2 regions of the Microbispora sp. H10830 genome follow, and region 2 is predicted to be linked to the other one. Evidence: riboswitches for the same ligand, from Rfam matches in the RefSeq annotation. Region 2 holds a riboswitch; the other holds the start of a gene.
The links. Region 2 has a riboswitch for glycine ahead of gcvP (aminomethyl-transferring glycine dehydrogenase). Riboswitches for the same ligand answer to the same signal wherever they lie in the genome.
Positions count from the first base shown of each region.

Region 1: another riboswitch for glycine. It lies ahead of gcvT (glycine cleavage system aminomethyltransferase GcvT); the one in region 2 lies ahead of gcvP (aminomethyl-transferring glycine dehydrogenase).

Region 1 covers NZ_JABBWX010000010.1:244,401-247,750, forward strand. The annotation lists gene HHX35_RS25440 (L-serine ammonia-lyase) at 1-118, opposite strand, end outside; gene gcvH (glycine cleavage system protein GcvH) at 143-535, opposite strand; gene gcvT (glycine cleavage system aminomethyltransferase GcvT) at 532-1,623, opposite strand; glycine riboswitch at 1,762-1,859, opposite strand; gene HHX35_RS25455 (AfsR/SARP family transcriptional regulator) at 1,955-2,827, opposite strand; gene HHX35_RS25460 (gamma-glutamyl-gamma-aminobutyrate hydrolase family protein) at 3,147-3,350, opposite strand, start outside.
Region 2 covers NZ_JABBWX010000014.1:161,035-164,384, reverse strand. The annotation lists gene gcvP (aminomethyl-transferring glycine dehydrogenase) at 1-1,485, opposite strand, end outside; glycine riboswitch at 1,668-1,759, opposite strand; gene HHX35_RS31475 (MerR family transcriptional regulator) at 1,825-2,442, opposite strand; gene HHX35_RS31470 (bifunctional nuclease family protein) at 2,598-3,068, opposite strand; gene HHX35_RS31465 (MerR family transcriptional regulator) at 3,145-3,350, opposite strand, start outside.

The sequences.
Region 1 (3,350 bases), on a different contig from region 2:
GCAGCCCGTCCTGGTGCAGCCCGCGGACGAACTTGTGCGCCGCCGCCATCGGGCCGCCCGTGTGCGAGCTGGACGGCCCGATCCCCACCTTGAACAGGTCGAAGACGCTGATCGCCATTGACCCTCGCCTCTCAGCCGGCTGTCAGGACTCGCCGGAGGTCAGCGCGGTGTACTCCGCGGCCGACAGCAGGTCCTCCGGCGCCTCCTCCACGCGCACGCGGAACAGCCAGCCCTCGCCGTACGGGTCGGAGTTGACCAGCGAGGGGTTGTCCACGACGGCGGAGTTGATCTCGACGACCTCGCCGCCGACCGGCGCGAAGATGTCGCTCACGGACTTGGTGGACTCCACCTCGCCGACCGCGTCGCCGGCCGCGACCGTCGAGCCGACCTCCGAGTGCACCTCCACGTAAACCACGTCGCCGAGTTGCTCGGCCGCGTACGCCGTGATGCCCACCGTCACGGTGAGGCCGTCCTCGATCCCGGCCACCCACTCGTGTTCCTTGGTGTAGCTCAGGTCGTCCGGAATGGTGCTCACTTGCTCCTCCTGTAGAAAGGCAGATCGACGACGTCGACCGGTTCTTGGCTGCCCCGGATGTCCACGGCCAGGCCACCCTTCTCCAGGGCGCCCTCGTCGACGTACGCCATGGCGATCGGGCGGCCGAGGGACTGCGACGGGGCGCCGCTGGTCACCTCGCCGACGACGGCGCCCTCGCGGGTGACCGGGTAGCCGTGGCGGGGCACGCGGCGGCCGCGCGCCACCAGCCCGACCAGGCGCCGCCTGGTGCCGTTCTCCGCCGCCCGTTCGAGGGCGGCCTTACCCACGAAGTCGCCGGGCTTGTCGAAGCGGACGACCCGGCCGAGTCCCGCGTCGAACGGCGTGATCGCCGCGCTCAGCTCGTTGCCGTACAGCGGCATGCCGGCTTCCAGGCGCAGCGTGTCGCGGGCCGACAGCCCGGCGGGGACGAGCCCGGCGTCCTTGCCCGCCTCGGCGAGGGCGTTCCACAGGGGCACGGCGTGCTCGTTCAGCACGAAAAGCTCGAAGCCGTCCTCGCCGGTGTATCCGGTGCGTGCGATCAGGGCGGGCGTGCCCGCGACGACGCCGGGGACGATGGCGTAGTACTTCAGATCGTCGAGGTCGGCGTCGGTCAGCGCGGTCAGGATCTCGGCGCTGCGCGGGCCCTGCACCGCGACCAGCGCGTACTCGTCCGACCGGTCGGTCACCCGCGCGTCGTGGCCCCGGACCCGGTCGGCGAGCTCACGGGCGACGAGGGCGTAGTTGGAGGCGTTGGCGACGACCATGTACTGGTCTTCGTCGAGGCGGTAGACGATGAGATCGTCGAGGATGCCGCCGGTCTCGTTCACGATCATCGTGTAGCGGGCGCGGCCGGGCGCGAGGACGCTGAGATGTCCCACGAGAGCGTGGTCGAGCGCCTCGCCCGCCTGCGCGCCGACGACGAAGATCTCCCCCATGTGGGACAGGTCGAACAGCCCCGCGGCCGTGCGCACCGCGTTGTGCTCGGCCGACTCACTGCCGTAGCGCAGGGGCATCTGCCAGCCCGCGAAGTCGGTCAGGGTCGCGCCGAGACTTTCGTGGACCTCGCGGAGCGGGGTGGTTCGGGACATGCGCACCTCGGAAGGACGGATGCTGCGTTTGACTATCGGGCATCCTCCCCCTCTGTCATCGGCGCCTGAGAGCTTCGTCCGATCTTTGCCGGACTTTCACCTTCGGCGAGGCCTTCCGGCCTTCTTTCCAGAGGTCACCTGGCCCGCACGGTCCTTTGCCTTGAGAGGTTCGCGGGGAGGGCTTGCTCCTTCAGGGGCCCTGACCGGATGCCAGGACGCTCTCCCGCACGGGATCACCGGTGTGCTGCAAGCCTAGTGGTTCGCCGCCATCCCCGTAACCGGCGGATCGTCCCGATTTCCTCGATCGAGATTCCGTCCTTGCGGGCTTTCGTTACGGTCTGTGATCGCACTCGCGTGCCAGCCGATGCCCCGCGCGGAGGCGCATCAGGGCGGACGGAAGGTCGTCGCCGGTGAGGATCCGCTGGTGGAGGGCCTGCGTGTCGGGGGACGGCTCGGTGCCGAGGCGGTCGACCAGGGTGCGGCGCAGTCGCTGGTAGGACGCCGAGGCGTCGTGGGTGCGGCCCGACCGGTGCAGCGCCAGCATGAGCTGCCGGTGCGGCCGTTCGCGCAGCGGGTGGCGCCGGGCCCACTGGGCAAGGCCGCCGACGATCTCGTGATGGTGCCCGAGCGCCAGCCGTACGTCGAAGAGGTCCTCGGTCACCGCGCGCCGGTCCTCGTCGAGCCGTTCGGCCCACGCGGAGAGCTCGTCCACATGCCTCATGGCGAGCAGGGCGTCGCCCCGCCACAGGCTCAGCGCGTTCTCGAACATCCTCGCCGCATTGTGGTAATCGCCATTTTCGCGAGCGATTCTGCCCTGTGCCGCGAAATGGTTGAATACTGCAGCATCCACGGATCCCGGCGGGACGGAAAGAAGGTAGCCGCCGTCCACGGTGTGCAGCGGAGAAAGGCCGGGGTCGCGTGGCGAGAGCCGCCGCCGCACCTGTGCGATGTAGGTGGTAAGATTCCGCGGCGCCGATTTAGTGGGACGGCCATTCCACAACAGATCGATGAGCCGGTCCCGGTGAACCGCGATATTCGGATTGAGCAGGAACAGTGCGAGGAGCTGCCGGTGCCTCGGGGCGAGCCCGGCGATGACATCCCCTGAGGGTTTCATGGCCAGGAACGGTCCGAGCACGGCGTATAACACGGTTCCCCTCGCACGAAAGCAGCGTGAACGCGCCGACGATGCGGCTTTGATCGCCATTTGACCATATCTCTCTCCGGCGGCTTGAGTCAAAAAATAGTCGTTTGTATGTCGGCCGCTCCGGAGTCCATAAACGCCGCTCTGTGGGTCGCAATGCCCGGCCCCGTGCGCGCCGATACGCCGATAACCTAAATGAAATCGGTTACAGATCAAGCTCTCGCCGACTGTCCATGCGGGCGGAGTGGGAGTGTGACGCCGATTACGCGGTGATCGGCGCGGGCCCGGGGAGGTGCGGCTTATGACGGACGAGGATTTCCGGGAGCCGGTCGGCACGCTCGGCGGGATGGCCGGCGAAGACGGCGCCGATCCCGCGGGACCCTCAGTGGCGGGCGGCGGCGACGAGGGCGTGGAACAGCGGGCCGTCCTCGTCGGCCTCCGGGTGCCACTGGACGGCCAGGGCGAACGCCGCGCCCGTGACCTCGACGGCCTCGATCGTGCCGTCGTCCGAGCGGGCGGTGACCTCCAGCCCGTCCGCCAGGCGGTCGATCGCCTGGTGGTGGTAGTGGGCGGGCGTCAGGTCCTC
Region 2 (3,350 bases):
CGCGATGTCCTTGTCCTGCAGCCGCCGCAGGTAGCGCAGCATCGCCGTCTCGGACCGGTGGGAGTGGAACACCGGGTGGGTGAGGAAGTCCGAGGTCCGCTGCAGGTCGGCCGGGAGCGCGTCGGAGGTCACCCGATCGAGGTCCTCGACCACGAGTTCGGGCGCGCCGAACGCCGCCCAGACCGCCCGCAGGTGGTCCGTGGTGGTCTTCTCGTCGCAGGCGACCCCGACGTGGTCGTCGTCGGCCAGGCGCAGGTTCACGCCCCGCTCCGCGGCGGCGGCCACGACCTGAGCGGCCCGCCCGGGCACCCGGGCGAGCACGGTGTCGAAGAACTCGTCGTGGACGACCTCCACGCCGCCCTCGCGCAGCCCCGCGGCCAGGACGGCCGCGTGGCGGTGCACCCGCTGGGCGATCCTCCTGAGGCCCTCCGGGCCGTGGTAAACGGCGTACATCGACGCCATGACGGCGAGCAGCACCTGCGCGGTGCAGATGTTGCTGGTGGCCTTCTCCCGCCGGATGTGCTGCTCGCGGGTCTGCAGGGCCAGCCGGTAGGCCGTGCGGCCGTCGGCGTCCACCGAGACGCCGACCAGGCGGCCCGGCATCTGCCGCTGCAGGCCCTCGCGGACGGCCATGTACGCGGCGTGGGGGCCGCCGTAGCCCAGCGGGACACCGAAGCGCTGGGAGGAGCCGACGGCGATGTCGGCGCCCTGCTCGCCCGGAGTCTCCAGCAGGGTCAGCGCCAGCAGGTCGGCCGCGGCCACCAGCAGCGCCCCCTGGGCGTGCGCCCGCTCGGCGACCGCGCGGAAGGATGCCACCCGGCCGCTCGCGCCCGGATACTGGACGAGGACTCCGAAGCACTCGGGCAGCTCGCCGGCGAGGTCGGACTCCACCAGCGTGATGCCGAGCGGCTCGGCGCGGGTCGCCAGCACGGCCTTGGTCTGCGGCAGCGCGTCGGCGTCCACCACGAACACGTCGGTCTTCACCTTGCTCGCCCGCCGGGCCAGCGTCATCGCCTCGGCCGCGGCCGTCGCCTCGTCGAGCAGGGACGCGCCGGCGACGTCGAGGCCGGTGAGGTCCGACACGACCGTCTGGAAGTTCAGCAGCGCCTCCAGCCGGCCCTGCGAGATCTCCGGCTGGTAGGGCGTGTACGCGGTGTACCAGCCGGGGTTCTCCATCACGTTGCGGAGAACGACACCCGGGGTGATCGTGTCGTGGTACCCGAGGCCGATCATCGGGGTCAGCACCCGGTTGCGGCCGGCGAGGGCGCGCAGCTCGGCCAGAGCCTCGGCCTCCCCCACCGCCTCGGGCAGGTTCAGCGGGCCGCGCGTGCGGATGGCCTCGGGCACGGCCACCGCGAGCAGGTCGGCCACCGACTCGTAGCCGACGGCCTCCAGCATCCGGGCGCGGCCGGCCTCGGAGGGGCCGATATGACGGGTGGCGAAGGGCGGAGCGGAAAGATCGCGAAGCGTGGACCGATCGGTCATGACAGGGGCCTCCTGGGCGGGTCGAGACCTGCGGCGACCGTCCGGCGCCCTGCGTGGCGCGGCCGGTCGTGAAGCGGTCTCCCCCTCTGTCATCGGACCTGAGAGCTTCACCGGGCCGTCGAGCCCGGCTTTCCCCTTCGGTGAGGCGCCGCCTGGCCGGCGGGCCTGCTTTTCAGAGTCGCCTCGTCCGTGCGGTACGGATGCCTGAGAGATTCCGGGGAGGTTTGCTCCTTCGGCGCCCCTGAAGGCCAGGGGTCTCTCCCGCACGAGGTCGTCGGCCGTGTCCCACTCTACCGGCTACCCGATATCAGGCATCACTCCCACCCCTGCGGAATGATCTCAGCCGGTCCTGCGGGCCTTTCTCCGGCGGGCCAGCTCGTCCGAGGGATGGTCCCCCTCCGCATCCGGAGCGGCCTCCGCGCGCTCGCCCGGAAGCTCGGCCAGCGATCCCTCGACCTCCCGCCACACCCGCCCGAGCGCGATGCCGAACACGCCCTGGCCACCCTGCAGCAGGTCGATCACCTCGTCGGCGCTCGTGCACTCGTAGACGCTCACGCCGTCGCTCATCAAAGTGATCTGGGCCAGGTCGTTGACGCCCCGGTCGCGCAAATGCCGTACGGCGGTGCGTATCTGCTGGAGGGAGACCCCCGTGTCCAGAAGACGTTTGACGACCTTCAGGACGAGGATGTCGCGGAAGCTGTACAGTCGCTGGGACCCGGATCCCTGGGCGGCCCTTATCGTCGGGAGCACCAGTTCGGTCCGGGCCCAGTAGTCGAGTTGCCGGTAGGTGATCCCGGCCGCCGCGCACGCCGTGGGCCCGCGGTATCCGATGCCCTGAGGCAGCGCCGTCGGCTGCTCGTCGAACAGCAGACCCTGTTCGCCGGCGCGCTCACGCGCCGCCTGCCGAACCGGGTCGTGCTGGCCGGCCGACTTACCCTCGCCGCTGCTGACCGCCACTGCGGACCTCCGGCTTTCTCTCATCCCACGGTCTGATCTGGGGGTTCGTGAATTACAACCGTGGTTTCCCTTGCACCGTAGGACCGGGGCCATCGTCAGTCAACGACCCCGTCCGGCGCGTCGTGAAGCGTAATCTCCCGAAATCGTCCGGCACGTCAGCCCGCCCGGCCGAAGTCTTCCGGTGTGATTTTGTCCAGGAACTCGCGGAACTTTTCCACTTCGTCTTCCTGGTCGTCGGGCATGCTCACGCCCGCCTCCTGGATCACGTCCTCACTCGCGTAGATCGTCGCGCCCGTACGCAACGCCAGCGCGATCGAGTCCGAAGGACGGGCGCTGACCTCCACGCCGTTGGAGAAGACCAGATCGGCGAAGAAGATTCCATCGCGGAGCGCGACGATGTTGACGGTGCGCAACCGCACCCCCAAGGCCTCAAGAACGTCACGGAACAAGTCGTGGGTCAGCGGCCGGGGCGGCGGCTCCTCCGCCTGCGCCAACGCGATAGCGGTCGCCTCGGTCATGCCTATCCAGATCGGCAGGTACCGATCACCGCTCGTCTCCTTCAGGAGAACGATCGGCTGGTTGGTGGGCATCTCAACGCGAACCCCCACGACCTCCATCTGCAACACGGGCGGCTCCGTCTCAAGCGTCGCGGCATATCACCAGGCATTCAACGTAACACCCACGGAGGTGCGGATGTGCCGGTCACCGCCCCAGAACGCCGCGAACACTCCCACGCAGTAACGCATTGTGAAGTTCCTGGAGAAGTCCGGAGATCTCCCGGGCGGTCTCGTCCGCCTCCGCGATCGCCCCCGGCGCCTTGCGCCGCAGCAGCGGGGCCACCGCCTGCTCGATGAGACCGGCCTCCCGCTCCACCGCGGCGCGGATCGCCCTCAGGTGCCGCGCCTGCA